One region of the Gracilibacillus sp. JCM 18860 genome, then DNA from elsewhere that is predicted to be linked to it. Evidence: riboswitches for the same ligand, from Rfam matches in the RefSeq annotation. Region 1 holds a riboswitch; the other holds the start of a gene.
The links. A riboswitch is a leader RNA that binds a small molecule or an ion and turns the genes downstream of it on or off. The one in region 1 is predicted to bind S-adenosylmethionine.
Positions count from the first base shown of each region.

Region 2: another riboswitch for S-adenosylmethionine. It lies ahead of ACZ5R4_RS17660 (acetyl-CoA C-acyltransferase); the one in region 1 lies ahead of ACZ5R4_RS11095 (phosphoadenylyl-sulfate reductase).

Region 1 is NZ_AP043868.1:2,204,683-2,220,774, reverse strand. It holds gene ACZ5R4_RS11145 (BglG family transcription antiterminator) at 1-254, shown strand, start outside; gene ACZ5R4_RS11140 (PTS sugar transporter subunit IIA) at 271-705, shown strand; gene ACZ5R4_RS11135 (spore germination protein) at 939-2,483, shown strand; gene ACZ5R4_RS11130 (Ger(x)C family spore germination protein) at 2,480-3,688, shown strand; gene ACZ5R4_RS11125 (hypothetical protein) at 3,689-3,829, opposite strand; gene ACZ5R4_RS11120 (GerAB/ArcD/ProY family transporter) at 3,826-4,920, opposite strand; gene cysC (adenylyl-sulfate kinase) at 5,106-5,705, opposite strand; gene sat (sulfate adenylyltransferase) at 5,702-6,889, opposite strand; gene cysI (assimilatory sulfite reductase (NADPH) hemoprotein subunit) at 6,889-8,604, opposite strand; gene ACZ5R4_RS11100 (assimilatory sulfite reductase (NADPH) flavoprotein subunit) at 8,653-10,449, opposite strand; gene ACZ5R4_RS11095 (phosphoadenylyl-sulfate reductase) at 10,554-11,288, opposite strand; SAM riboswitch class I at 11,370-11,487, opposite strand; gene ACZ5R4_RS11090 (aldo/keto reductase family protein) at 11,642-12,583, opposite strand; gene ACZ5R4_RS11085 (sensor histidine kinase) at 12,779-13,918, shown strand; gene ACZ5R4_RS11080 (response regulator) at 13,915-14,553, shown strand; gene ACZ5R4_RS11075 (ABC transporter ATP-binding protein) at 14,665-15,597, shown strand; gene ACZ5R4_RS11070 (ABC transporter permease) at 15,609-16,092, shown strand, end outside.
Region 2 is NZ_AP043868.1:3,559,447-3,575,538, reverse strand. It holds gene ACZ5R4_RS17715 (ATP-binding cassette domain-containing protein) at 1-904, shown strand, start outside; gene ACZ5R4_RS17710 (ABC transporter permease) at 897-1,664, shown strand; gene ACZ5R4_RS17705 (sensor histidine kinase) at 1,687-2,595, shown strand; gene ACZ5R4_RS17700 (serine hydrolase domain-containing protein) at 2,613-4,025, shown strand; gene ACZ5R4_RS17695 (DUF4064 domain-containing protein) at 4,379-4,732, shown strand; gene ACZ5R4_RS17690 (DUF4352 domain-containing protein) at 4,754-5,308, shown strand; gene ACZ5R4_RS17685 (NAD(P)H-quinone oxidoreductase) at 5,358-6,332, opposite strand; gene ACZ5R4_RS17680 (nucleotidyltransferase family protein) at 6,361-7,092, opposite strand; gene ACZ5R4_RS17675 (GHMP family kinase ATP-binding protein) at 7,098-8,294, opposite strand; gene ACZ5R4_RS17670 (VOC family protein) at 8,307-8,717, opposite strand; gene ACZ5R4_RS17665 (MFS transporter) at 8,787-9,971, opposite strand; SAM riboswitch class I at 10,175-10,287, shown strand; gene ACZ5R4_RS17660 (acetyl-CoA C-acyltransferase) at 10,366-11,517, shown strand; gene ACZ5R4_RS17655 (acetoacetate--CoA ligase) at 11,533-13,473, shown strand; gene ACZ5R4_RS17650 (thiolase family protein) at 13,473-14,633, shown strand; gene ACZ5R4_RS17645 (Zn-ribbon domain-containing OB-fold protein) at 14,630-15,049, shown strand; gene ACZ5R4_RS17640 (sodium:solute symporter family protein) at 15,161-16,092, shown strand, end outside.

The DNA of each region.
Region 1 (16,092 bases):
CGATCCATCCTTTAGCAAAATCGATCATCGTTCAAGGAATGGATGGTAATAGTATGAAAATCAAACATTTCTTGATCATGCTTTCACCAATTAACGCAGAGGAAGCAGAAATGGAGATATTAAGCTTTATTAGCAGCTTGTTAATTAGAAATCAAGAGAGTACGGAAATATTTCAATCCGAGGATCAGGAGAGAATAGGTTCTTATCTCGCTATCCAATTACATCAGTTTATTAAAGAGAAATTAACGATATAAAAAGGAGTGCTTATAAATGACAAAGGATATTTTAACAAAAGATAATATGATGTTAGGGGCAGTATTAAACGATAAGGAAGAAGCAATTCGCTTGACAGGGAATATTTTGAAGGAAAATGGATATGTAGAGGAATCCTATGTTGATAAAATGTTAGAACGTGAAAAGCTAACCTCCACTTATATCGGAAATAATGTAGCCATTCCACATGGAACTGATGATGCGAAGGATGCGGTCCTTCACACGGGTCTATCTGTGGTCACTGTGCCTGATGGGGTTGATTTTAATGGAGAAAATGTCCATATCTTGATCGGAATCGCTGGAAAAGGGGAGGAGCACTTAGAGATCCTATCCAAGATTGCATTAGTTTGTGCAGAGGAAGAAAATATTCAAAAATTGATCCATGCTGATACGAAAGAGGACATTTTAGCTATTCTAGAAGGAGTCAACTAAATAGTAGACAATATTGGAAGAGTCACAGTCTTTTTCACTTGATCATAAACCCTCCACTTCAGCCAATAGACGCATAAACCTGTCCAGAAAGAAAACCTTTGGTACAGGTTTTTTTGTTTGAAAGACTCTTATTTCTTTTGCCATGAAATACTCCGATTTTCCTTCCTAGTGCATGAATTTTCAAGCTTTCACCCATACTAAAAAATATTACTTCTTTTAGAGAGGGCTGTCAGATGAATAGGAAACGAAAATTATGGTTTGGAAAGAAAAGTGAAAAGAGTCCAAAAACAGAAATCGAACAAATAAAAGGAAATATCCATGGAAATATATCGGATAATAAAGCTGCCTTACAGCAAATATTTCATCAAAGTACAGACATTAAATATCGAGAATTCAACCTACCGCTTCAAGAGCAGAAAAAAGTACTTCTATGCTATTTGGAGGGGTTAATTAATGCAGAAAGTATTAATAAAAGTATTATGGAGCCAATATTAGAGGAGTCTAGTCATTCAGAATCACCAAAAGCTGAGGTAATTCCCTTTATCCAAAATCGTATTGTGCATAACCTGGATGTAAAAGAAGTTACAAATCTTAAGGATATGGTAAAGGGTATTTTAGTAGGGAAGACAGTGATAATGGTAGAGGGTTCTACTGTTGCATTAGTTGTGAATACGATTCGATATGAGTCCAGAGGGATAGAAGAACCAGATACAGAGTCTACCGTAAGGGGTCCGAGAGAAGGATTTAATGAAGTCTTAAAAACGAATACCTCCATGCTTAGACGGATTATCAAAAATCCAAATTTAAGATTTGAAGATATGCAGATAGGTGAACTAACACAAACCACTGTTAGAATTGGATATGTCGATGGAATTGCCAAAGATGATATCGTAAAGGAAGTAAAGAAAAGGCTGAAAGCTATCCAGTCGGACTCTATTTTAGAATCAGGTTATATTGAACAATTTATCCGAGATCATAAATTCTCACCATTTCCCACAGTAGGAAATAGTGAGAAACCAGATAAGGTGGCAGCCAAGCTATTGGAGGGTAGAGTAGCGATTCTATGTGACGGCACTCCTTTTGTTCTGACGGTTCCTTTTTTATTCATTGAAGCATTACAAGTACCGGAGGATTATTATAATAACTACTTGTTTACTACTTTTATTCGCTTTATTCGTATAATCTCCCTGTTTTTGACGATATATACAGCCCCTTTATTTGTTGCGGCCTCCACCTTCCATCAGGAAATGGTGCCAACCTTATTATTAACAACAATGGCAGCAGCAGAGGAGAAGGTTCCCTTTCCAATTATGCTTGAGGCAATATTAATGCTGATTGTTTTTCAGTTATTAAGAGAAGCGGGTGTGCGAATGCCACGACCTGTTGGTTCCGCGATTAGTATTGTGGGTGCCTTAGTAATTGGGGAGGCAACCGTTCAAGCAGGATTAGTTGGGGCACCAATGGTTATCGTTGTCGCACTCACAGCCATTACGGGATTTGTGGTTACGGTCTATAATGGTGTCTCTATCTTGATTCGGTATTTTCTCTTATTATTAGCTGGAACCTTTGGTCTGTATGGTCTACTTATGGGTTCTCTTATCGTGATCACCCATGTCTGTTCCTTGCGCTCTTTTGGAATACCGTATTTAACACCATATGGACCTATTATTCTGAAAGAGTGGAAGGATTTCCCTTTCCGATTACCAATCCAGTTTATGAAAAATAAGCCGAAATCAACAACAAAGAATACGGGTTCTAAGGGAGATGTGTATAGATGATGAAAAGCGGTCATCTTTTTATACGTAAACGATCAGTTAAAATAGTTGCTGTGTTCTTATCTCTATTGCTATTAACAGGTTGCTGGGATCGTTTAGAGCTAACGGAAGTCGGGATTATTACGGCCCTTGCGATAGATAAAAATCCAGAAACAGGTGAATATATTCTAAGTGCTCAATATCTAAGGCCTGCTGCATTAAGTGCTGTTGCTCCATCGCCAGTAGAGCCGTTTATTGTTATTACTTCGAAAGGAACTACAGTCTCCGAGTTAATTCGCAAGGCAGATCAAAATGTAGGGCGTAATGGATTTTATGCCCATAATAAAGTCGTCATCGTTAGCGAAGAGGTCGCCAAGGACGGGTTATTAAATTTATTTGAAACGTTTCAAAGAGACAAAAGGGTACGTAGTTATGTATGGGTTGCAGTAGCAAAGGGCACAATGGCCAGAACCTTCCTTGAAAAAAAGGTGAAATCGATTGCCTCTGTACCAGCTAATTTTTTAAATAGTCTTTTTATTAGCGCAAAATTTGATGCTGTTACCCACAACTTATTAAACTTTTATAAAAAATCACTAAAGGAAGGGATTGATCCAGTATTAGGTGTATTAAGCTTTGATAAAGCCGAAGAATTGGAAGAGGAATCGATTAAATTGACTGGAGGTGCTGTGTTTCAACAGGATAGCTTTGTTGGATTTCTTAACGAAACAGAAGCGATGGCATATAATTGGGTACGAACAGAATCAACGAACAAATCACAGGGTACATTTAAGGTCCCAATGGACGATGGTTCGATCATTTCCCTTCGCTTAATTTCTAAAAAAGCAAAGATCATTCCTACAATAAAAGGAGAGGAACCCATTACCTTTACCATCGAGTTAAATCAGGAAACCCAATTAGTAGAACAAGTAGCCAATAGAAAATTTACTAGTAATCAAGAGGTCGTCGAATATGTCAATAAAGTGAAGGAAACAACGGAGAAACAAGTTGAAGAGGATATCATGCGGTTAGTAGAAAAAACTCAAACAGAATTAAAATCAGATATCTTAGGCTTCGGGGAAACCATTCATAAAAAGAATCCAAAGGTTTGGCACAAAATAAAAGAAAACTGGCAAGAGAATTACCCTAATACAAAGGTAGAAGTAAAAGTTAATGTAACGATTAAGAATGCTGGTTTAATTAAAGGGGAATTGGCACCTGGTGAACAATAATTATTTAAATAACCCTTTTACCAAATAAAATAAAGTGAATAGGCAGATTACCATAATATATATGAGACCACTAATCATAATAAAGGCTAAGAAGTAGTCTTCTTTTAGAACATCGATAATTTTCGTGATTTCAGATTTCATTTCTTCTTCCCTTTCCTTTCATTCCATTTTTTTACAAATGCGAGAATGAGTAAAAATACAGGAATCAAGGAGTATACAACAATATTGTATACTCCTGCCTCCATCCCCTTCCATCTTTGGTGTTCAAGACTTTCAAATTGAAATAGGGCCAATATTGGCAGAAGTAGGCCAAAGATAGCGATCACCCAATTTGGCTTTCGCTTGCCGACCATCCATGTCATCACAATAGAAAAGGCGAAAAAGTGAATGGCAGTTTTGTAAAATCCACCGACAAACATAATAAATACACCCATACTATCTAAATTTGTAAAAATCATACCAATATGGATAGAGAGCAATGTCTCTAATAACGGAATTTCCATATGTGTTGCTAGGTCTGGACCTAAAACAGAAATCATGACAATCACAGAAGTGATTAATATTAAAGTAGAAAAGGTTACGGCAATATAGGTCGTTTTTCGAATCGATTTCTGCTGTTGAACAAAGTGCCAAAATACTAATACAACCACTACTTCTCCGAAAGGAAATCCAAGAACAGAAGGAACCTCTTTTAAAATCGAACCAAACCCTTTGTCTAAAATAGGTAAAAGATTAATAAGATCGAATTCTTCTGCTACAAAATTGAGAACAAAGATTAATATAAGAAAGATAATGAAATACAAAAATACGATTTCAATAGAACGAACAAGTACTTCCATTCCTAGCATCAAAATATACATTATGACGAAGACAAATATATATAAAATTACTGCTAGAGGGGTAAACGGAAGGGCAGTCATTTTAATTAAACTACCAAATTCATAAAAATTATGTAATGCTTGATGGAGAAAATATAGCCCAAAAAGAAAAAGTAACGGTCTTGCTAACATTTTCCCGAACAAATCGTCTAAAATAAAGGCAAAGTCCTTTTGTGGATACATTTTCGGAAATTGAGTATAACACCAAATTAGTGCTAGACTCAGTAGATACGCTACCACTATTACGATCCACGCATCTTGTCTTGCCCCAATTCCTATTGCGAATAGAGTAGTACTACCTACTTCGAATATAACGATTAATGTGAAAAGCTGAATATTTGTAATGCGATCCATATATGTATTCCCCTCATGAAAATTGCCTTATGAACAATAGTGAACATTCTTGTGATAAAATGAACTCCTCTAATGGAAGTCACTCCATATCCTTATTTTGCCCAATTATGTACTGGAATATAATTCGCCCTTAACGGATAAAAAAATCGATTGAAGCTAGTTGCTCTAACTTCAACCGATTCAGCTTAGATATATTGATTGGTTCGTAAATATGCAAGGATTATATCTACCGACTCCTCAATGGAGTTTTGTTCTGTATTCACGACTAGCTCTGGATGCAAGGGCTCTTCATAAGGTGCATCGATACCAGTAAACTGTTTAATTTCACCTGAACGCGCTTTTTGGTAAAGCCCTTTAGGGTCTCTAGCTTCACAGCTTTCTAAGCTGCATTTGATATAGACCTCGATAAAATCTCCTTTAGCTAATAGTTGTCGCACATTATCTCGATCTTCTCGATAAGGAGAAATAAAGGCGGTTAGTGTAATCAGACCTGCATCACTCATTAATTTGGAGACCTCTCCGATACGACGGATATTCTCTTTGCGATCTTCTGGACTAAACCCTAGGTTATTATTTAACCCATGACGAATGTTGTCACCATCCAAGCGGTATGTGCGAATTCCCTTTTCATATAGTGCCTTTTCTAACGCTACAGTGATCGTTGATTTTCCTGATCCAGATAGACCTGTAAACCAAAGCACTGGACTTTGGTGGTCATTTAGCTTTAAGCGATCCTCTTTCGTAATCGCCGATTCATGCCACACAATATTGGTTGCCTTTGTCATGCTTTAGCCCCTCTCTGCAGCCCTTTAATTAATATTTCTGCTACCTCAGGACGAGAGAATTGTCGAGGTAGAGGCTCACCATTACGTAGCTTTTCTCTTACCTTTGTACCACTTAGATGAACATGATCTTCTTTATTATGAGGACAGGTTTTTTGGGTGGCCATGTTCTCACATTTTGTACAGAAGAAGGCATGCTCAAATTTGAAAATGTGAATACCTAATTCTTCCTCATATTGAGCAATTAACTCTTGTGCCTCATAGGTTCCGTAGAAATCACCAACTCCTGCATGATCACGCCCGACGATGAAGTGCGTACAGCCATAATTTTTACGAACAGTAGCATGTAAAATCGCTTCTCTTGGACCAGCATAACGCATAGCTGCTGGATAAATAACTAGTCTCGTACGATTCTTAGGGTAATAGTGTTTTAATATCGCTTGATAGCTTTCCATTCGAATATCTGCAGGGATATCATCAGCCTTTGTCTCCCCCACTAATGGATTTAACAAAAGACCATCGACAGACTCCAATGCACATTTTTGAATATATTCATGCGCACGGTGAACAGGATTTCTCGTTTGGAAGCCGACAACTGTTTTCCAGCCAAGATCCTGGAAGAGCTGGCGAGTTTCAATAGGATCTAAATAAAAGTCCTCAAATCCTTCGTGCTCTGGCCGATTCACTAAATGAATCGGCCCAGCTAAGTAAATGTCGCCTTTTTCATAAAGCTTTTTGACGCCAGGATGGGAATCATCTGTTGTACCATAAACATTTTGAGCTTCTTTCTTTTTGTCATAGCGATAGGCTTCCTCCAAATCGAGAATACCGTATAATACACCGTCTTCACCATATAGGGCAACAGGCTTTCCAATCGTTAGTTTATCGACCTCTTCTTCTGTAACGGCAAGTGTAATCGGAATACTCCAGACAGTACCATCAGCAAGGTGTAAATTGTCTACGACCTCGAGATAATCATTCTCTCCCAAAAAGCCCGTGAGTGGACTAAAGCCACCAATCGAAATTAATTCTAAATCAGATACGCCCCATTTATTGATAGTAAGTGATGGATAATCTTGCGCTCTTTCTATTGCTTTTTCTCGTTCCGCCCCTTTTAGTTCTCTGTTAACTAATTTCCCGCCGTGAGCGGCTATTGTTTGCTTTGCTTCTTCTTTTAATACGGTCATTATAAGACTCCTTTCTTTTCTTTGTGGAAGTTTCGTCCATCATAAACAGCATCGACATAGCCTTTACGAATAACGAAGTCACCGAAATACTCATCTTCTTCCTTTTCTGTAGCATATTCTCTAAATAATTCTTGGAGGGTTGCTAGTATTTCTGCTTCTGCGATATTTTCCTTATATAATTGGTTTAGTCTGTCCCCAATAAAGCTTCCACCTAAATAAAGATTATACTTACCTGGTGCTTTGCCGATGAAGGCAATCTCTGCGAGCGCTGGCCTTGCGCATCCGTTTGGACAGCCGGACATACGGATTACGATTTCTTGCTCTTTTAAGCCTTCTTTCTCCAAAATATCTTCAATCTTGTCGATTAAAGAAGGGAGGTAGCGCTCAGATTCTGCCATTGCTAGGCCACAAGTGGGAAGCGCCACACATGCAATCGAATTTTTCCGCAGCCCTGAATATTGCTTTCCCTCTGTTAGGCCATAAGCATCGATGATTTCCTGAATTTTTTGCTTTTTCTTTGCGGTAACATTGGCAATAACTAAATTTTGATTTGGTGTAAGGCGGAAGTCTCCGGTATGAATATTGGCAATCTCACGCAGTCCTGTCATTAACTTATAATCCTCTGTATCCTTCACACGCCCATTCTCAATAAATAAGGTAAGATGCCATCTGTTTTTCCCTTTTACCCAGCCATAACGATCTCCATTATGGTCAAAGTGATAGGGCTTCGCTTCTTCTAGCTCGTATCCGAGGCGATTAGTGAGTTCTTCTTTAAACCAATCCAAGCCATAGCGATCAATCGTATATTTAAATCGGGCATTTTTACGGTCGCTTCGATTACCATAATCTCGTTGGATTGTTACGACCTTTTCAGCTACATCAATTACATTCTCTTTTGCGCAATAGCCAGCAATTCTTCCTAATTGTGGGTAAGTATTTGTATTGCCATGGGTAGAGCCCATTCCACCACCTACCGTAATGTTAAAGCCGATCACTTCATTGTTCTCAATAATCGCAATGAGTCCAAGATCCTGTGAAAAGACATCAATATCATTGGAAGGAGGTGCGGCAATTCCGATTTTAAATTTTCGTGGTAGATAGGTTTTGCCATAGATCGGTTCTTCCTCTTGTTTGGAATCGATGATTTTCTCATTATCTAGCCATATCTCATGATAGGCACCCGTTTTAGGTGAAAGGTAGTCACTAATACGTTGAGCCCAGTTTTGTATTTGTTCATGAACCTCCGACTGGTATGGGTTCGGATTACACATCACATTACGGTTGACATCACCACAGGCTGCAATGGTCGTCATTAGCTCTTCATTAATGGTTTTAATCGTGTCCTTTAGATTCCATTTCAAAATACCATGGAGCTGGAATGCCTGTCTCGTGGTTAATTTAATCGAATGATCCCCATATCTTTGGGCAAGATCATCGACTGCCAGCCATTGTTTTGGTGTAGCGACACCCCCAGGAATAGCCACACGAAGCATAAATTGATAGGCAGGCTCTAATTTTTGTTTTCTTCTTTCATCTCTTACATCTCGATCATCCTGCTGATAGCTCCCGTGGAATTTTAAAAGCTTTGTATCATCATCGGAAATAGCGGCAGTTAGTGGGTCTTCTAAGCCTTCTTTTATTGTCCCTCTTAGGAATCGACTATCTTCTTTTAATTTTTCTATTGGATCAAGCTTCTTTTGATCTTGATTTGCCATAAAACTTCTCCTCTCCCTATTTCTTATTAGACTCCTGATTCCTCTGTGTTAATAGACATCACGTTGGTATCTTTTTTCTTGCTTTAATTGATTCAAAAAGGCTTCTGCCTCTGTAGAGCTAAGCTTTCCTTCTTGTTCAATAATGGTTAGGAGTGTTTGATGCACATCCTTTGCCATTCGCTTTTCGTCTCCGCAAACATATATATGTGCACCTTGTTCCAGCCAGGAAAATAATTCTTTTGCTTTTTCTAGCATTCGATGCTGCACATATATCTTTTCAGCAGAATCTCTTGAAAATGCAACATCCATCCTGCTTAGATAGCCATTCTTTAGCCAATTTTGCCAATCGACCTGGTATAAAAAGTCTGATCGGAAGTGTTGATCACCAAAGAATAGCCAGGTTTTCCCCTTTAATTCAAGCTCTTCTCGTTCCTCTATATATCCTCTGAATGGAGCAACTCCTGTTCCTGGACCAATCATAATAACAGGTGTGCTATCATCAAAAGGAAACTTAAAATTCGGATTTCGATGAACATATACATTCAATTGATCACCAGGTTGAATTCTCTCTGCAATCTCGCCTGAGCACACGCCATGACGATCACGTCCATGGGTGTGGTAGCGAACCGTAGCAATCGTTAAGTGAACTTCATCAGGATTTGCCTTATAACTGCTTGAGATCGAATATTGTCTTGCAGGAATTTTCCTTAACCAGTGCATAAGGGAGGCAGGGTCCAAATTGCTCGGTGTGAAATCAAGGATTAGATCTAGTAAGTCCCTGCCATGTATATATTCCCTCATCTTGTCACTATCCTCTATTAGCTTGGTAAGCTTTTCATTATCAAAAAATCCTGCAGCTTTTTCGAGCATTCCTTTTGTTAGTTTTGTAATTTCAAAGATAGAGGTTAATGCCTCTTGGATCGAGCGAATTTCCCCTTGCTTGTTTATAGGTATCGTTTGTTCTGCATTCCAATCTAGTTTATTGATGACTGCCTGAACAAGCTCGGGATTGTTCTTTGGATAGATAGCTAGACAATCGCCTGGTTCATAGCTTAGGTTAGAGTTTTCTAATGACAATTCAATATGTCTCGTTTCCTTGTTCGAGCCTCTTCCACTTAGGTCTATATTTTCTAGGACCTCTGCTGGGTATGGATTACTCTTGGAGTATATTGGTGCTTCTGCAGGGGAGGAGGGGACCTGCTGCTCTGAAGCCTGAGTTTGGCTGTCCTCGTTTAATACTTTTAATACACCATTCATCCATTCCTCGGCTAATTCTTCATAATCGACATCACAATCCACGCGTGGGTGAATACGTGTAGCACCTAATTCCTCTAAACGTTTGTCAAAATCCTTCCCTGTTTGGCAGAAATGCTCATAGGATTCATCCCCTAAAGAGAGGACAGAGAATCTTACACTATCTAACTTAGGTGCTTTTCTTCCTAATAAAAACTCATGGAATTGTATCGCATTATCTGGTGGATCTCCTTCACCGTGTGTCGCGGTAACAATTAAGAGATCCTCCACTTCTTTTAATTTCTTTGCCTTAAAATCATCCATGCTTGAAATCACGGTTTTTCGATCCGATGCCTTTAATTGATCATTCAACTGTTCGGCAATTGTTTGACTGTTCCCTGTTTCTGATCCATATAAGATAGTAATGGTTCTTGTTGCTGTCTCGCTCGTTTTAGTCACTTGCTTCGTCGTTTCAGGTGGTGCTGCTGATTGAGATGCAGCAAGGTAGCCGGCAAGCCAATTTTTCTGTGCATCGTTTAAGGTTGGCAATAATTGATTTAAAATTTCTGTTTGTCGTTCATCAAATGGGCTGTTAACCACTTGTAAGGCCAATAAGATCACCTCTCCATTATATTATGTTATGGGAATATTATTTGATTTTCATTATTCCGATAGTTTTACTTAGTTATAGACATAAAAATTTAACCATCTATTTTCTATGGTGTCGTTGTAGTGTGTAAACCACATTCTGTTTTGTTAAAAGAACTCCACCTACCAGCACGCTCATCGTCTGAATTAGTGACAGGGGAGGTACAAGGTATACATCCAATGCTTGGAAAGTTCTGATCATGTAAAGCGTTGTATGGGAGGTTGTGTTTTTTGATGTAGTCCCAAACATCATCCCAGGTCCAATAGATAAGGGGACATATTTTAACAGATTGGAATCTTTCATCCTTGTTAACAAATTGAGTCTTCGCACGACTTAGGGATTGCTCTCTTCTAAGTCCGGATATCCAAGCAACAGCTCCGCTCAGAACCTCCTCTAATGGTTTTACTTTTCGAAGGTAGCAGCATTGATCAGGATTTCTCTTCCAAAGAGCGGATCCATGTTTTTCTGCTTGCTCCTCTACTGTTAATTCAGGTTGCTTCATCGTTATTTGTAAGGAAGGATATTTGTTTTTCACTTCATCAATCAGATCATAGGTTTCTTGAAAATGTAAGCCTGTGTCGAGAAAAACTAATGAAGCATCTGGCTTCACTCTAGCAATTAAGTCTATTAGGACCATACTTTCTGCCCCAAAGCTACAAGCATAAACGAGTGAGTCTCCATAGCTTTTGTAAGCCCAATTAATGATTTGCTCAGCCCCTTTTGTCGGGTCATCTTCACCAGGCGTGAACTCATTCCAAAAACTTTCTTCATAATGAGCATAGGTAATTGCTTGTTCTGACATATTTCTCCTCCTTTTAATCGTCTTTCTCATCAAAAAAACTTCTTATCTGTTCAGATAAGAAGTCTTGTAATCAATCTACACTTCTTATCTTTCGGGATACAACCTAAAGCTGTCCCGCAGGATTTGGCACAGTGTTCATTTGTAAGAACCTGTTGCCGAGGATTCACTGGGCCTGCCCCTCCACCTCTCTGGATAAGAATTCCTTTTATGAATATTTAATGTAATGATAAACCGAATAACAGGAAATGTCAACATGATTTTTTGTAAAAATTGTTAATATATATTTTTATATATATGCAAATAGTCCAATAGATGGGACGAAAATGGGCAGCTAGACCGCCCATTTTATCACCTTAACTGAGAATTTCCTCTGTTTTAGCTAATGTCTCTTGGGAAAGTGTGATGCCAGATGCCTTTGCATTTTCTTCGATTTGTTCTGGACGACTTGCTCCCACAAGTGCGCTCGCTACATTTTCTTGACGTAGGATCCACGCAATGGCTAATTGAGCAAGGGATAGGTTTTCATTTGCAGCAATGGCCTTCAATTTTTCTACTTTTTCTAGATTGTCTTCCGTTAGAATACGTGATAGATTCATATCCTTTTGAGCTGCCCGACTGTTTTCAGGAATTGCTTGTCCTTTTTTATATTTACCAGTTAGTACACCCTGTGCAAGTGGAGAGAAGACAACCTGTCCAATTCCATGCTTTTTACCTACAGGGATCACTTCTTTTTCGATGTAGCGTTGAAGCATACTGTAATTCGGTTGATTGACGACAATACGATCAAGCAATTTTTTGTCAGCTAGATGAATAGCTTCTGTCATTTGCTCTGCCGACCATTCACTAACACCGATATATAAAACTTTTCCCTGTCTAATTAAATCATCAAGCGCTCGTAATGTTTCCTCTAAAGGGGTGTCTTGGTGGTATCTGTGACAATAGTAGATATCGATATAGTCAAGTCCAAGTCGCTTTAAGCTCGCGTCACATTGTTCTACGATGTGTTTTCTCGATAAGCCGTGGTCGTTTGGACCATCTCCCATTTTTCCGAAAACTTTTGTCGCAAGCACATAGGAGCTCCTCGGGTATTTTCTTAATGCTTTACCGACGACCTTTTCTGCATCCCCTCGCATATAGACATTTGCTGTATCAAAAAAGTTAATGCCAAGCTCATAGGCTTTATCAATAGAGGCGATTGCTTTCTCTTCTTCAACATACCCTCCATATGTAAGCCAGCTTCCTAGACTAATTTCACTTACTTTTAATCCAGTATTTCCTAAACGGCGGTATTGCATATCGATCACTCCTTGTTATATTTTAAGCGCTTTCCTAAATAGTATAAAATAGAAAGAAGGAGGTTGCTAGTAATCTGTTTTCAGATCATTCACTAAATCAACGGTGCATTTCGTTCACAACCAGTTTATAATAAAGGAAGACTTCTACCATCGGAGAAATTACAGACGTTAGTTTAAGGAAAATGGAGGATCAAGATGCGTTATTTCTACTGGGCATGGCTTATTATTTGGTTTATCACCTGGACGGGGACAACATGGATGGGAATTCAAGCGGGAGGTAGTGTTGCCTTTCTATTTATGATGTCCGCTTTTGGCTTAGGAGTTTTATTTTTTACCTCTGTCGTAAAATACAAACAGAAGATGCATTTTACTCTATGGCTGCTTTTTCTCGTGATTATCACCATAGCTTTTATTTTACCTAGTTTTTCAACACTCAATCCTTTCGTTTTCCTTTTATTTCTTCTTGTTTTAGTAAGTGCTGCAGAAACCTTTCAAAAACATTACTTTTGGACGATTATGATTCTTGTTTTTCTTTTGTTAACCATTTTTACTTATCCGTATTTTAGCCTTTTTAATGGTTTAATCTTTTGCTACATCTATGTATTAATAGCCATAGGATTATCGATCTATCAAATGAATGCTACAAGATTAAGAGAATTAGAGCTGCGTTATAAGACTCTATTACATACACACCGGCAATTAAAACGTAATTCGATCACACAGGAAAAGCATATTAGAGAGCAGGAACGAGTAGTAATCGGTCGAGAGATTCACGATCGAGCTGGTCATTCCTTGACCAATTTGCTTATGTTAATTGAAACATTTCGCCTTAAAAACGAAAATGATCCAAAGGATTGGGAACAGGTAAAATCATTAGCGCAGGAAAGTCTTAACGAAACACGCCAAGCAGTAAAGGCACTACAAAATGAACAGATTACTGGGATGTCTGCCGTTATTCAATTAATTCGGAAGATTGAAGCAGAACACTTCCTTTCGATTACCTTTTCTATGAGACAAAATGCGCTTTCTGTATCTTTAAGTCCAACACAGGCGAGTGTTGTTTATCGGTGTATTCAAGAAGCACTAACCAATGTGATGCGTCACAGTGATTCAAAGAAAGCAGAGATCATTTTTGAGGCTCCTGGCAATAGTCATTTTCGACTGGAAGTTCATAATGCGCTATCCCGTCCGATACAATTAACAGAAGGATTTGGCCTAAAATCGATGCGAAAAAGACTTCAAGCAATAAATGGTCATTTGGAGGTTCTCGCATATGATAGTCAATTCATTGTTCGGGGAAGCTTCCCGATTAACCAAAAGGATGAGGAAAATTGATTAAAATCTTATTAGCAGAGGATCAGGTATTGGTGAGACAAGGGATCAAAATGATGATCGAAACAGATCCCGATTTAAAGGTGACTGGAGAAGTAGGCAATGGGAAAGAAGCCTTAAAGCTAAGGGAAATAGAATATTTTGATATAGCCATTTTAGATGTTCGTATGCCGGAAATGGATGGTTTAAAGGCCGCAAGAGAAATGCTTGGAAGATGGCCTGAAATGAAAATAATGATGTTAACAACTTTTAACGATGAAGCATATGCAGTCGAAGCATTGAAAATAGGAGTACATGGATATTTATTAAAGGATGCGGATGCTAGCTGGTTAATTCATGCGATCAAGGGTTGTATGAAGGGTGGATTGCAGTTACCAGGGGAGGTAGCGAGTAAAGTAATCCCACAACTGTTGGAGAAAAAGTCTGCTGTTGTCAAGAAAGAACACCCTAGCTTAACAAGGCGGGAGCAGGATATTTTGTACTTACTAGGGGAAGGGAAGGACAATAAAGAAATAGCAACAGAGCTAGCATTATCCGTCGGGACGGTGAAAAATCATATTAGTCAATTACTACATAAATTAAATCTGAGAGATCGCACTCAGCTCGCGATTTATGCTATTCAAAATGACTATGTATAAAATAGTGACTGGAGTCATAAAAGAAATGACTAGAGACAGTGTTCGTACTGTCTTTTTTTTATTACACTTATTAATAGGAGATATGGTCAAGGACATATAGGAGGGATTGGCATGTTAGAAACAGTATCATTACGCAAGGTGTTTAAAAAGCAAGTAGCAGTTGATGATGCAAATTTATATCTTCAAAAAGGAGAGTCTATAGGGTTATTAGGGCCAAATGGGGCAGGTAAATCCACCATGATTTCGATGATGGCTACATTGGTCAAACCAACCTCAGGGACAGTGACATGGGAAGGGCAGGATATTATCAAAAACCCGAACATCATACGACCAATATTAGGTGTTGTTCCTCAAGAAATAGCTTTATATAAGGAGCTATCTGCCTATGAAAACGTGAAATTTTTCGGGAAGATATATCGTCTTAGTGGAAAGGAATTGGAAAGAAGAGCACAGGAAGTACTAGAATTAGTTGGGCTTAGAGATAGACAAAAGGAGCAGGTGAAAAAATACTCTGGCGGGATGCAGCGACGTGTCAATATAGCTGTAGCCTTATTACACGAGCCTGAAATAGTTATCATGGATGAGCCAACGGTTGGTATTGATCCTCAGTCTAGAAATTATATTCTAGAGATGGTTCGTACCTTAAACAAGGAGAAGGGAATGACTGTTCTATATACTTCTCATTATATGGAGGAGGTAGAGAAACTTTGTGATCGAATTTATATAATGGATCATGGCAATGTGATTGCGACAGGAACGAAAGAGGAGTTAACGAGTATTTTGTCCAGTGAAGAGACCATTGACCTTACCCTTGATCAATCAAATGCCTCCTTCGCGAAACTACTAGCACAACAAGATTGGATTTTAAATGTTACCGAATCAGAAAGTAATATGAAGCTAATCGTTCCAAAGAAGAGTAGGAATCTTGCAAGGATTTTTCAATTAGCGGAAAAGGAACATGTTCAAATACTCAGTGCGAACGTACAAATTCCTTCATTAGAAGATGTGTTTTTACACTTAACTGGTCGAAGCTTGCGTGATTAGGAGGTGCACTTATGTTAACTTTTTGGAAGAAAGATCTAAAGATATTATGGCGGGATCGAACCGAATTAATCACTATTTTATTAATGCCATTTGTCTTGATCGTGATCTTAGGATTTGCGTTAAAAGGATTAATGGGCGGAGATGGAAGTGCCTTTGAAATGAAAGTTGCACTTGTAGAAGAGGATAAGACAGAGCAAGGGATCACCGAATTCTCTCAAGAATTACAGCAATCCTCTTTGCCTAATGAGGCGAAGCAACCATTAATGGAAGCTGCGCAATCATTTTCACCGAAAACAATACTACTTGAGGTTTTGGAAAATGATCTATCTGAACAAATCGTACTAGAAAAAATGTCAGAAGCGGATGCCAAGCAACAATTAGCAGATCAAGAGGTGGATTCCATCTTAATTATTCCAGATAACTTCACATATCACACATTACAGAATGTTTTCTTAGGTGAAGAAGTGACGGCAACCTTGAGGGTTATAAAGGGAG
Region 2 (16,092 bases), 1.4 Mb from region 1:
AACCAACAAACTCTCCAAAAAGTACAAAAATCATTTCGCACTGAAGGATATTGATATTACGATCAGAAAAGGAGAAATTTATGGATTCATTGGTTTGAATGGTGCAGGAAAATCAACGATGTTACGGTTAGTAACTGGACTCACCTTTCCAACAAGTGGATCTATCGAGTTATTTGGAAACGATAATCCAAAATATTTAAGAAGTGCACAAAAAAGAATTGGTGCGATTATCGAAAATCCAGCCCTGTTCTCAAATATGACTGCTACTGAAAACTTGGAGGTCCAAAGACTTCAAAAAGGTGTTCCTGGAAAAGAGTGTATTTATCAAACATTAGAGCTTGTGGATCTTAAGGAGACTGGTAAGAAAAAGGTGAAGGACTTTTCCCTTGGAATGAAGCAGAGGCTTGGGCTTGGAATGGCATTATTAAGTGATCCAGAATTCTTAATTCTTGATGAACCAACTAATGGATTGGACCCTATGGGAATTGTCGAACTGAGAAGATTAATAAAGAAATTAAATCGCGAAAAAGGACTGACGGTTTTAATTTCAAGCCACATATTAAGTGAGCTCCATCAGTTAGCAACGAGTTTCTGTATCATCCATGACGGAAAACGGTTAGAAGAACTTTCCTCAGAAGAACTGGACGAAAAATGCAGACAGCATTTACGAATTAAAGTCGATCGCCCAGCTCTAGGGGCTACAGTATTGGAAAACACATTAGCCACGAACGATTTTGAGGTAATGCCAGATGGGTCCATTAAACTATACGCTTATCTTGAGGATGTCGTTACCGTTTCGCGTGCATTAACAAACAATGGGCTTGTAATACAGCATCTCTCACAAAATGGGGACAGTCTGGAAGGCTATTTTTCCATGCTTATAGGAGGGGGAGAGCATGACTAATTTAATCAGGGTCGAAATTTTCAAATTAGTACAAAGCAAAACGCTTTGGTTACTCATTATAATCATAACAGGATTAAGTACACTGTTACATTCTCTAGTGATAACAGACTGGTGGCAATTATCGGGAACAGAGTTTGATCGAGCACAATTAAGTGAACTAAATGCATTATCGGCTTTTACCTTACCATTACTGTTTAGCTTCATCGTCAGTGCATTAGCTGGTTTTCATGTCTCAACCGAGTTTTCACAAAGCGGTGTAATCAAAAACCAAATAATAAGTGGTCATCATAGAGCCTACATTTATATGGCGAAATATCTTGTTTTTTCACTTGGCTCTATTATCGTGACCATACTAATACCACTTTTGACAGCAATTATTTTAGTCTTACTATTTGGCCACGGGGACCTTATAAACCTTTCCAATTTCACGTATCTAGGAAGAGCATTTAGTTTATTTACATTACAATTTCTATGTTTTACAGCAGTTGTGTTATGGATAGCTATTGGTACAGGAGATAGTGGACAAACCATTATTTTTACACTGTTATTATCCATTATAATGTTTATCATCGAAAAATTTCTAACCTATCCAGTTATTCAGCTGTTGTACGAGAATAGCTTCTTCTATCAATTTAGTGAAGTTTTCCACTATTCTATGACCACCGGTGAGATTCTAAAGTCGATTGTCATTGCCATCATATCACTAATTGTCATCCTTATCGGGGGAATGTTTGTTTTTAACCGAAAAGAAATCAAATAATGAAAGGTAAGCGGGTGGGAAGATGTTAGTTGTAACCATCATTATACTATGTGTAACTATTTATTTACTCAGTCGCTTCATTGCTTTTAAAAAAGAAGTGAAAAAGCTAACCAAACAGCTACAAATCTATCGTAATCGAAAAACTAATAAAAAAATCGATTTAGCCCTTTTCGATCAAGATATCGAAAACCTCGCATTCGAAATGAATAAGCTTATTGATTTGTACATGAACGAGTATAGAAAAAGAGTTCATTTTGAAAACGAGCAGCAACAGGCAATTGCGAATATGTCGCATGATTTACGAACACCATTAACTTCTATTTTAGGATACATTCAGATGGCTGAATCCAACAACGCTACAGATCTTGAAAAAAAAGAATGGTTAACCACCGCAAAAAATCGTGCCAAAAGATTGGAAGCATTGTTAAATGACTTTTTCGAGCTAAGCATTATCGAATCAAAGGACCATCTACTAGAAACAAAAACAATCAATTTGAGAAACCTTACCATTGATATCTTAATGAGCTTTTATGATCGTTTTAGTGAAAAAGGGATGGAACCCATCCTTCATTTGCCAAAACAGGATATATTCATTATCTCTGATGAAATAGCCGTTACGAGAGTGATGGAAAATCTAATTTCCAATGCCATAACCCACTCAGATGGCACTATTATGATTAGTTTAGAAGAAAAAGAATCAAAAGTAAGATTACTAGTTATAAATGACGCCTCTTCATTAACGGATAAGGATATCGAGCGAATGTTTGACCGATTTTATATGGCAGATCAGTCCCGTTCAGGCAAAAGCACTGGACTCGGCTTGTCGATTGCCAAAGCTTTAATGAAAAAAATGAATGGGACCATTTCTGGACGTTTAGATCAGGATCAGCTGTCAATCATCTGTGAATGGGAGTTAGCAAAGAATAAATGACCATGGGAGTGTACGATATGTGTAAGAAAATAGGTTTTCTTTTAATATTAATTATTTTGTGGAATCAACCTTTACTCGTTCTAGCGTCTGGGTCCTTCAATACATCAGAAGTGGATCAATATGTGACCAATTACCTTGAAAGAAATGGACTTCCTGGAGCTTCAATTGTAGTCGTAAAGGACGGTAAGCTAGTATACGAAAAAGGATATGGTCACGATTCTGATGGCAATCCCATCACAGAAAAGTCGTTGATGAGAATTGGTTCTGTTTCGAAAACATTTACAGCATTTGCTGTATTACAACTAGTGGAACAAGGTAAAATTCAGTTAGATGAGCCAGTAGTAAAATATCTATCAACGGTTAAACTCGATGATCCCAGATGGAAAGATGTAACGATACGACAGCTTTTAAGTCACACTTCAGGTCTACCGAATCCAACGATTGTCGCACCTGCTAATACGTTAAAGGAAGGTGTAAAACGGCTACAGGACTGGAAGCTTCAGTCAGATCCTGGAACGAAATATGCCTATAGCAATCCTAATTACTGGCTCCTAGCTTTTTTAGTAGAAAAAGTAAGTGGTATGGATTTTGTAGATTATCTTAACCAGCAAGTTTTCCAACCACTTGGGATGCATGATTCCTTTACAGCTATAAATTCTGGGGATTTTGTAAAAGGATTACCTAAAGGATATGTAACTGCTTACGGAACTGCCATACCTTGGAAAGAGCTTGAAAAAATGTTCATGGGGTCAGGAGGCGTAGTTTCTACAGCATCAGATATGGGAAAATGGCTTTCGATGCATACGAACCAGGGGAAACACCAAGCAGGAGAACAGCTATTATCACAAAAGCTATTAGATGAATCCTATTCTTCACAACCTGGGAGTGAGAAATATGGACTTGGCTGGTCCTTAAGTTCTTCCAATACAAAGCCTGCCCGTCTATCGCATAGTGGTGCGTTAACGACTTATCAAGCACAACAAGATATCGTGCCGAGTAGCGGTTACGCTGTAGCAGTTTTACTCAATAGCTTTACCCCTACACTTGAGCACGCTTATGAAATTAGTTCAGGAATTATTCAACTAACAGAGGAACAAAAACCAGAATTAAAAGCCCCTGTCCCAACAATTATTGACCTTTCAATCGGTTTCCTTACAGTGATTTGGTTAGTTCTGGGGATAAGAGGAGTTCTACGAAGCGGAAAATGGGTGGCTAAACGACAAGAACAACCGGCTTGGAGATTTTATGCAAGACTCACCCCTCAAATCGTTCCTGTTCTCGGGATTGGATGGTTGTTCTTTATTGTTCCAGCTTTACAAAATAATAGTTCAACCACAACCGACGCATTCGGCCTCTACCCTGCTGCCATGGTTCTATTATCGATCATTTTTATCACAGGAGGCTGTTACCATATGGAGAGTGTTTTATAAGGTAAGGCAAAATAGGAGACTTTAACTTTCATGCAAGATAAATATAGATAATGGTCAAAAAAGAAAGAATGGTAGAATAGAACTCCAATTTTATGGTAGTTCTATTTTTTATATTTATTTCTCTGTCTTTCTTTGATAGAAGATATGCCATTTCTTTCACTTCTAATCATTATAGGTCTATAATATCATGAAACACTCTTGAATATTTAGGTTTATATAACTATAATAATAAGGGTGGCATACGCAATTAGTATGACTTAGAGAGTGAAAGCCTGAGTAAACAGTAATTTGTTATAATCATAATTACTTATTTGAAAGTGATTTTGATAAAAATAAAAAAAGGAGGACTAAATATGAAGAGAACAACAGAATTTGTTCTAGGATTAATAGGTGGCATTTTTGGCTTTATTGGTGCTATTTTAGCACTATTCGTTGGAGGAATCGATGCTGCATTCAGCAGTGATGGAACAAGTGAAATAACAGCCTTAGGTTGGCTAGCATTTTTCTTCTCTGCTTTAGCCATTGTTGGATCCGTTCTTGTTAAATCGAAGGCCAAAGCTGGTGGCATTTTATTAATAATATCTGCTATTGGAGGTATCATCAGTATTTCAATGTTCTACTTAGTTCCTGCTATTCTAATAATTATTGCAGGGTTTATGGGATTATTCAGAAAAGACAAACAAGAAAAAAAAGAATCAGTAGCATAAATTTTAGGGGGTAAAAGTACATTGAAAAAATTATTTCATATCGCAATGGTATTATTTTTTGTTTTTTTATTAACTGCATGTGGAGAATCAGAAATTGAAAAAGTAGATTCAAAAACAACTGATGAGTCTACTGAAGAAAATAGTAACGAAACTACGGAGAAGAAAGAAGCGCCAGAAACACAAAATCTCTCTATTGGTGATACTGTTGATTTTGATGGTGTAAAACTCACGTTAAATGAAGCTAGAATTGAACCAGGTGGAGAATTTGATCAGCCACAAAATGACCAATTTATTGTTGTTAATTTGACTGCTGAGAATACTACAGAGGAAGAACAGGTTATTTCATCCATCATAAACGTCGAGTTAAAAGATAGTGAGGGTTATGCATATAGTACCACCTTTCTGACAGAAGGGATAAAAGCACAGTTAGACGGATCAATTGAGCCAGGCGGTACTCTACGTGGTGAAATCCCGTTTGATGTCCCTACATCTGATACGTATGAATTACATTTCTCGAACCCATTTACTTCTGGTAAAGCAATTTGGAAGATACCTTCTGACCAATTAGTAAAATAGTAACGAGGCGCACATCACGTGCGCGCTCGTGCTAGCAATATGCAAAAAATTATCTCACCTTCAATAGAATCTTCCCGATATTCTGATTCGCTTCCATTCTCTCATGGGCTTTCTGTACCTCTTCTATAGGAAATACCGTATCGATAATTGGTTGAATACGTCCATTTTCGAATAGTGGTAGGACCCTTGATGAAAAATCCTCTGACAGCTCTGCTTTGTATACATCACTACGAGGTGTTAGTAATGTCCCCGTTAGTTGAACTCGTTTTGCCATGATGTCCATAAGTCGAACCTTTTCCACAGTACTACCACCAAGCACACCAATTAAAACCCATCTTCCATCGACCGCAATGCTTTGGTAATTTCTCTCCCAATAGCTGGCTCCAATAAAATCTAAAATTAAGGAAACACCTTTTCCATCTGTCTCTTTTTTCACTTCTTCTTCAAAGTCTTGTTCCTTATAATTGATGGTAACGTCGGCTCCAAGCTCTCGACATACCTTTAATTTATTGGCAGATCCTGCTGTTACCAGCACCTGGGCCTTGCTTAACTGTTTGGCTAGTTGAATCGCAGCAGTTCCAACTCCGCTTCCCCCTGCATGGATAAGAACTGATTCGCTCGCTTGCAGCTTACCGATCCAATATAAGGTTTGGTATGCCGTTAAAAATACCTCAGGAATGGCCGCCGCCTCTTCAAAGGATAGGGAGTTAGGAATCTTGATCGCCCGTTTCGCTGGCATAATCGCATATTCCGCATAGGCTCCACCATTAACAAGTCCCATTACACGCTCTCCAATTGAAACCTGAGGATCAGAGGACTCCACGACAACTCCCGCTACCTCAATTCCTATAATAGGATTCGTCGCATAGCCTGATTTTCCCTCTCGTTGAAGTATATCTGTTCGATTAATGGCTGTTGCATGTACTTCAATTAATAGCTGATTTTCCTCTATTGTTGGCTTCGGTCTCTCTACATATGCTAGTTGATCAGCTCCCCCAGGATTTATCGCTACTACACCTTTCATTTATGGAACACTTCCTTCCAACATCCACTTATTGAAATATTTGCTTCACTTTTTCATAGCTTTCTAATGTGCCAATATCGATCCTTTTCCCTTCAAAAGTATATCCATAAACATCCTTTTGTCTAATAAGCCATGGGATAAAGTGACCAGGTGCATCTGGATTATTTCCTTCTTCTAGATATTGTTTAATGAGCGGGGTTGTCTCTTTTTTGTATAGATAAAAAGGTGGAGCCGCTAGACTTGATTTTGGTATTTTAGGCTTCTCTTCAAATGACAACACCTTTCCGCTTTGATCCACTTCGACAACCCCTGTATGCTGTAACTCTTTTAGGCTACCCAATGAGTGAACAGTTATACAATCCGTTCCTTTAGCAAAAAAATAATCGATAAAATCGGTTAAAGCAAATTCGAATAAATTGTCCCCTGCTAAAATTAATAGATCATCATTGATTTCTTTTTCCTCTAATACGAATTGAAGATCTGCTATCGCACCTAAGCGGTTTTCATTAGAGGTTGTTTGATCATTGACGACTATAATTTTCTTTTTCCCATTATACCGATCTGCCCATGTTAAGAAATCTTGATAAAATCGAGCATTCGTGACAATGAACACTTCATCGATTATTTGTACATCATCTATTTTATCGATAATGTAATCGATAATCGTTTTTTTCCCGATCTTTAGTAAAGGTTTTGCCGTATGCTTTGTGAGTGGATAAAGCCTTGTTGCATAACCGGCTGCTAAAATAATTGCTTTCATCATTGTCACCCCTCTTCTACTTGCTCTATCAATCTTGCTCCATCACCAATTTCACAAAAATAAACCTTGTACTGATCTTTAAATTTTGGATGCTGTGTTGGATAGATCGTTTCGATCGCATGTTTGATTTGCTGCTTATATTTAGGATTAACGAATCCAATACAACAACCTCGATAGCCTGCTCCACTGAATCTTGCACCATAAACACCATTTAATTCCTTTAAAATTTGATAAATCGTAACGAGCTCTGGACAACCACATTCATATTGATCAATCGAGCTTTGACCTGAAGCAAACATTAGCTGACCAAATCGGTGAATGTCCCCAGCTGACCAAGCCTTGATCCCTTCTATTACTCGTTCCTGTTCTGTATAGTAATGGTCCAATCTTTTTTGAAATCTACCAGGAACTTGATCTCGATATGTGTGATAAATTTGATCTGGAATATCACGAAGTTTAACCTCCGCAAGATTCGTTTGATTAAGCGTACCTAATTCCTGTAAAAGCCAACCACCAACTCGACATTCATCCACTCGATTATTGTAGTCTGTACTAATTAAAGACTTACTAACACCTGAATAGACAACGATCACCTCAAATTCAGGCATATCGTTAGGTCTATCCATTAACTGATGATTTCCCATTTTACAATCAACAGTCAAGAGATGCCCTTTCCTACTTAATAAATTCGCTGATTGATCAAGAATCCCATTTTTTAGCCCGATATAGCTCGTTTCTACATCATGACTATAGTAAACGAGGTCCTCCTTTTTTACCTTCAATTGATTCACATGACATAGTGCCAATAAATAGGCGGTAGTTACAGCAGCGGAGGAACTTAATCCTCCAATTGGTAGCCTGCCACTAATTACGGCACGAAAACCTGTCGTTAATTTCTGATCCTTGCTTAAGGCAAGCACTGCACCTCGTGCATAATTTCCCCAAGAGCCTGGTAGCATTTCCGGGACACGATCAATATGGAAATACTCTTCATCAGGAAAATCAGCACTTTGAATCCGAACATAACCATCATCACTTGCAGAAAAAACCATCTCTACATTTTCATCTAAAGCGAGTCCTGTCACGATACCGCCTTGATGATCCACATGTGCACCTAATGGACATATCCTTAATGGGGAAAGAACAGCGCTTAATGTGTCATCTCCATATACATCCTTATATAACTGTATTAACTCATGCATTTTTATCCCTCTTTACTTTCCTTTGAGATGTGGAGAATCTGGCATTAGTTGCATGAATTCAATCCTATTCCCATCAGGATCTGTTGCCCAGCACTGGTAATTGTGATCGACACCTTTTGTAGGCTCCACATCTAATGGCCAGCCTTTCTTGTTCAAGTGATCCGCTATCTGGTGAATATCCTCCACCTCTAAGCATAGATGATGATAACCAGCAGCATTTTCTGGCTGAAGATTGCCATCCTTCCCATGGTAGAAAAGCTCGATAAATTGCCGTTCACTAATTTTAAGATAGACAATCCAAGGTTCATCCTGTTCATTATGGAGTTCAAACGCTTTTTCCAGTCCTAGTACATCACAATAAAAGCTTAACGATCTTTCCATATCCCGCACAAAATAAGCTGTATGACCAATTCCCTTTATCACCATAGATTCCTCCTCTATTTTTAGCTAAATCGTATCATAACTGTCTTCATGACGCCATTGCTTTTTGCTTTAATGGGGACGACTAACAAATCTTAATCGTACTAGCAAGCCTAAATAGATGGCCATCGATGAGAAAATAGAAAATGCTGCAGTTAAATAAATATAATCATAATCAAATAAGAAAGCGATTTGTCCGAATACAATGGCGCCAATACCTACACCAAGATCAAAAAACGAGAAAAAAGTAGCATTTGCCATCCCTTTTCGATTGGTGCTTGCTTTATCAATCGCCCACGCTTGTAATGCTGGTTGAACGGTACCAAAGCCTAATCCATAAAGTGCTGCAGCTAAAAACAGGATGAAGGAATTGGGTAACCAAAATAACAATAGCATGGCGATAAGAATCAAGGAGGTTCCCGGTAGGAAAACGACGATATGTCCATAACGATCATATAATCTACCAGCGAAGGCTCTAGTAATCATTAAGAAAAGTGCATAAATAAGAAAGTAGACCTCAATGCCAGCAATGCCCTCCTGCTCTGTATATAAAGGTAGATAAGAAGCAATCCCTCCAAATGCGGTTGTAATAAAAAATAATAGAATCGATGGCTGTAGGGCTGTCTTTTCAAAAAGATCAAATCTAGCTTTTTTTATCTTCTCACGGGATTCTACTTTTTTATATGTAATCTGAGTAGAGAGAATAAAGGCAATGATTCCAAGACTTGACGCGATTAAAAACAACACCGTAAAGGAGGTGACTCCATATAGGGACAGACCAAGAGCTGGACCGATAGCCAGTGCAATGTTACCAGATAAACCGAAATAGCCCATCCCTTCTCCTCTTCGCTTCTGTGGAATGAGATCTGTTGCAATAGTGCCAGTAGCTGTTGTCGAATAGCCCCAACCGATTCCTTGAACACAACGAATAAAAAATAACAGGATAACACTAGAAATAAAAGCAAAGGAACCAACAGATAGAACAAATATCCCTAAGCCTAGCATGTACACAAATTTTCTCCCTACTGATTCTAGGGAATGCCCTGCATTCGGACGAAATAACAATGCTGAAAAGGTAAACACACCAGTAATAATTCCAATCATTTGATCATTTCCACCAAGGTGCTGCACAAATAAAGGAATGGTTGGTAGTGTCATCTGAAAGCCTAAAAATATAAAAAAATTTGCCATACAAATGAGGGCAAAATCCTTCGTCCATATTTTTTCTTTTTTTACTTCCTTTTCTAGAAGTTGCATTTATCTTACTCCTTTTTTTCGATACTCGAAATATATTTCTATTGTACAACAGATAGGTGGAAGTTAAAAACGAAAGGGCTTGCAAAAAAATCCCTGATAATTCCCTTAATTAACCATTGACATACCTAGCATCAAATGCTAAAGTTAAGCATATTAAAAATCTAATATTAAAGTAATTCACTCGGAATTATATACAAAATAACGTCTTATCAAGAGAGGTGGAGGGACTGGCCCTTAGAAGCCTCGGCAACCATTAAGTGGTATTTACTTAATACAGGTGCCAATTCCATCTAAGCTATGCTTAGAAAGATAAGAGAGCGGATCATGATGACCAAAGTCTCTCTATCTTTTATAGAGGGACTTTTTTTATTTCACTTAAAAGGAGTTAAAGACAATGGGGACTATTCTTCTCGACGGAAACCGAACACCTTTTGGAAAATGGAAGGGTGGATTGGCAAACTATTCAGCAACAGAATTAGGAGCTTCTGCCTTACATGCCTTAATTCAAAAAAATACAGAAGCACACCATCCAGATGGCGTCATTCTAGCACAAGTAATCCAAGCAGGAGCGGGGCAGAATCCCGCAAGGCAGGTGGCTTATCAAGCTGGCATCGATATTTCGACTCCAGCTATTACCTTAAATAATGTCTGTTTGGGGGGGCTTGCTTCGATTGCAGATGCTTCCAGAAGAATTCTGTTAAATGAAGGAGATTATTATGTGGTAGGTGGATTTGATTCGATGACAAATGCTCCTCATACCATTCCCGTTAGACTCGGTACAGGAATTGGGAACACGGAGTTAACAGACAGCCTATTACATGACGGTTTATGGTGTGCGCTAAGTGATCAGTCGATGGGTGTATTAACAGAGAAGCACAATCAAATCTATCAAATTAACCGCCAAGAGCAAGATGAATATGCTTTTCTATCTCAACAAAGAGCAGCTAGAGCTCAAACAGACAAATTGTTTCAAGCAGAAATTGCACCGATTGAGAATGTCTTAGCGAAAGATGAAGGCATCCGTGAGAATACTAGTCTTGAAAAGTTAGCGAGCCTCTCCCCTGCTTTTACGAAGAATGGAACGATTACAGCAGGCAATGCCTCCCAAATGACAGATGGGGCAAGCTTTGGAATCATCACCTCGGAGCAAAAGGCAAAAGAACTAGGGCAACAGCCACTTGCTAAAGTCATGGATTGGACAGAAATAGCAGGGCCTGACACGAGCTTACAAACAAAGCCAGCAAAAGCAATTGAGCAATTGCTCCAAAAAAACGACCTAACAATAGATGATATTGATTTGTTCGAAATCAATGAAGCATTTGCTAGTGTCGTGATTGCAAGCTGTCGTGAACTAAACATCGATTACAGTAAAGTGAATGTCAACGGTGGTGCTATCGCTATTGGACATCCACTAGGTGGCACTGGTCTTCGTCTCGTATTAACCCTTGCCCATGAATTAAAAAGACGTGGAGGTGGGCTTGGTATTGCTTCCCTTTGTGGTGGTGGCGGCCAAGGTGGCGCTATTTTAATAGAAGTATCCAATTAGAAAGGAGATTTTTTCATGAGTACCCGTTTGTTAAATCAATCCCCTTATTTGTGGGAACCAACAGAAGAACAAATCCAAGCTTCACATATACAAGCATTTGCCAAATTTTGTGGGCAGTCTCTTTTTCCTTATGATCGTTTCCATCGCTGGTCGATTTCCCATATCGGCGATTTTTGGTCCCATGTTTGGGATTATGCAAAAGTGATTGGAAATAAAGGAGAAACCATTTACACCCCTGCTGAGTCGATGGCAGACGCCACCTTCTTCTCAGAAGCGACACTTAACTTTACCGAAAATCTATTACGTGGACCGGATGAAAGAATAGCTGTTTATGAGGCAAATGAGACTGGTGTCACACGTTCTGTCACAATGGGAGAGCTACGAACACTCGTCGCGAAAGCACAGAGAGGTTTAATCGATTTAGGTGTTCAAAAAGGAGATCGTGTCGCAGGTGTAACGACAAATAACCTTGATGGATTAGTGGCTGTACTTGCGACAGTTTCCATTGGTGCAATCTGGACGTCTTGTTCTCCAGACTTTGGTGTAAAAGGAATGGTGGACCGTATCGGACAAGTCAATCCGAAGCTTCTTATCACTGCCTTACATTATCAATATAAGCAAAAGTCTTATCAAATTTCAGAAAAGATCACAGATGTTTGTAACCAAATGAAAAGTATTGAAAAAATCGTGACCATTACAGGAAAACTTAACACAGTATCAGCAGAAACTATTTCGTGGGATCAATTGCTCGATAATCGTGCTACTAAACCTAAATACGAGTCATTTCCTTTTGATCAACCACTTTATATTCTCTATACATCTGGAACAACAGGCTTACCAAAAGCCATTGTACATTCAACAGGCGGAACGTTATTACAGCATGTAAAGGAGCATCAATTACACAGTGATCTTCAACCTAATGATGTCCTATTTTGGTATTCCAACACTGCATGGATGATGTATCCATGGCTTATTTCTGGCTTAGCAAGTGATGCATCCATTTTATTATATGATGGCTCACCGATCACCAAAGAATCGCTCACCCATCTATGGGATATTGCCGAGGAAGTTGGATTAACTCATTTTGGCACAAGTCCTAAGTACTTAGATACCTTAATGCGTGCAGGTGTTCATCTTAAAGAAACCCATTCTTTACCCAGACTGAAAAGTATTCTTTCATGTGGTGCACCATTAGCAGCAGAGCAATATGATTGGATTTATGAAACGATCAAAGACGATCTATACCTTGCTTCAATATCTGGTGGAACAGAAATTATGGGCTGCTTCGTGATGGGAACAATCGCTCACCCGATTAAACGTGGTGAAATTACTTGTAAAGCACTCGGGATGGCAGTAGATGTTTTAGATGAGCGTGGTGCCTCTGTCTTTGCACAAAAGGGAGATTTAGTTTGTACACAGCCTTTTCCAAGCAAGCCGCTCACCTTCTATGGAGAAAATGGTGATCAACGCTATCGTGACAATTATTTTTCCAAGCGTCCTGGAATTTGGACACACGGAGATTTTGCGGAACAAACAATTGACCAAAGCTTTATTATTTATGGACGTGCAGATACGACCTTAAATCCTGGCGGTGTTCGGATAGGTACAGCAGAAATTTACAGAATTATCGAACAAATCGAACAAATTAAAGATTCCATCGTGTTTGGATTACCTTGTGAAAATGATGAGGAAATTGTCCTATGTATCGTAGCGGATGAATTAACGAAGGAATTCGCGCAAGAAATACGCCAGCAAATTCGTTCAAAGGCCTCCCCAAGACACGTACCGAAGCGAATTTTTCTAGTAGATGAAATTCCCTACACAATTAACGGAAAGAAAGTAGAAGGTGCTGCCAAAACAGAATCGATTGGACAAGAAGTAAAAAATAAAGCATCACTAAGCAACCCGCATAGTTTACGACACTTTACGAGATTAACGGAAAAGGAGTGCTTCTAATGACGAAAAGACCAAAAGGTGCAATCATCGGTGTCGGCGAATTAAAGCCTACGAGATACTCTGAAGGAAAAACAACCCTTAGTCTCCTAACAGAAGCAGCTCTATTAGCAATAAAGGATGCTGGTATTTCGAAGGAGGATATTGACGGATTACTCGTTGGACCACAGGTTGGCGAAACACCTCAGCATGTACCAGCAACAGTCTCAGAATATATTGGGCTAGAACCAACGATGTCCAATACGGTGGATCTAGGTGGGGCAACAGGTGCTGGAATGGTATGGCGTGCTGCTGCAGCAATTGAAGCAGGAATGTGTGAAACCGTCCTTTGTGTGCTAGCTAACAAAAATGAAAAAGGTGAAGCATTGCGCTCCCCTAACAGAAATCCCATTCGAGAATTTGATGTTCCTTTTGGTGCATCAGGAGCTAATACCTCCTATGCCTTACTAAAGCGCCAGCACATGGAGGTTTATGGCTCGAAACAAGAGGATTTTGCCCAAATTGCCTATTGGGCAAGAAAAAACGCACAGCTTAACCCCAACGCCATTTTTTACGGAAAGCCATTGGAGGTAGAGGATATTTTAAATTCTCCTATTATCTCGGACCCTCTCCATTTATTGGAAATCGTCATGCCTGTGGCAGGTGGTGCTGCTGTGATTGTTACCTCTGAGGAAAAAGCAAAAAAAGCAAAAAATAAACCTGTTTATCTAAAAGGTGCAGGAGAAAAAATTACACATCGAGCGGTGAGTCAGGCTCCAGCAATTGATGCTTTGCCGTTTGGTTACTGCATTCCACATGCATTAAAACAAGCAGAAATAGCGATCTCGGACATCGACCTTTTATCCTTATATGACTGCTACACAAGCGTTGTTGCGGTGACATTAGAAAGTACGGGGCTGTGTAAGCCAGGGGAATTCGGTGATTTTGTCCAAAAGCATAGCTTCGGTCATGATGGAGATTATCCTTTGAATACACACGGTGGTCAGCTCGGATTCGGACAAGCCGATTTAGCCGGAGGAATGTCTCATGTGATTGAAGCAGTTATTCAGCTTCGTGGTGAGGCAGCAAACAGGCAAATCGCTCATGCAAAAAGGGCACTCGTAACAGGAAATGGAGCAACATTAAGTGAAACAACGGCACTAGTGTTAGGAGGAGAACAATGAGTTCAGCACCAAATATATCATTACCAAAGCCTACGATTACCCCAATCAGTCAGCCTTTTTGGGATAATCTGAAGCAAAAGAAGCTAAGCCTTCAAGTGTGTCAGTCATGCGATAAGTGGATTTTTTACCCGCGTCACCATTGTCCATACTGCTTTGGGACTTCGCTTGTTTGGCGTGAAGCCTCAGGAAAAGCAAAAATCAAATCATGGAGTGTCGTACAACGAGCAGGACACCCTGCATGGCAGGAGAGAACCCCCTATGTAGTGGGAGTTGTCGCGCTAGAAGAAGGACCATCAATGCTAACTCATTTATGGGTAGACCAAAAGGATTTAGCATACCAAAAGGAAGTAGAGATTTCCTATGAAGAGATCAACCAACACGTATTACCATTTTTTAAGCCTCGCTCAATCGAATAGAAAGGAGGAAACCAATTGATTTTAACATACTTTATTTTCGTTGCTGGATTTTGGATTCTTGGATTAATTTTATGGAAGATTATTTATTCAAAGAAGGGAGAACAATAGATTATGCTTGCAAGCTCTAGTTTATTACTTTGGACTGTTATTATTTTATTAGTTGTTTATTTTGGTGTAGTTACATGGATTGGAAAAAGAGGTAGTGCTCATAGTAAATCAATGAATGGATTTGCAACAGCCAGAGGAAAGGTGAATCCTTGGCTTGTAGGGGCTAGTTTTGCCGCATCCTATTCTAGTGCAAATTTATTCATTGGTGTACCAGGCTTAGCTTATCAATATGGTACATCTGTGCTTTGGTATACACTTGGATGCTTCGGTGTTTCATGGGTGGCCCTATTGTTATTCACGAAGACCTTTTGGCGCTATGGCAAGAAATTCGGTCGAGTATCCACACTGCCTGAATGGCTCGGGAAACGATATAACTCGAGAGCACTACAAGTGCTTGTTACGATTTTAATCCTGTTTAATGTCTATTATATTGTAGGACAAAATGTCGGACTTGCTACCATCTTTGAAACAGTGATCGGCATCCCCTACTTCTGGGGAATTATTATAGGGGTAACGATTACGATTCTTTATATCGGTCTTGGTGGGGCTTATGCTCAAATGATTACAGATGGTATTCAAGGGATTTTAATGGCGATTACTTCCATTCTAATCGTTATCTCCCTGTTTTGGACTATAGGGGGAGGCCTTGGTGTATTTGGCAAATTAACGGATGGGCTGAATGCCATCGATCCGAATTTAACTGGTGCTGTTGGTGCAGATGGTCCTTACAATAGTGTGCTGGCCATCATGGCTGTTCAATTTTTACTATTTAGTTTTATTTTAATGCCACACTTATTAAACAAGGTGCTATCGATCGAGACAGAGGAGGAATTAGCTCCATTTACCCTATCTGCTGGTTTAGTGTTATGTGTTATTTCCACACTTATGGTCATTGGCGGGCTTGCAGCAAGAGTATTATTTCCCAACTTGGAAAG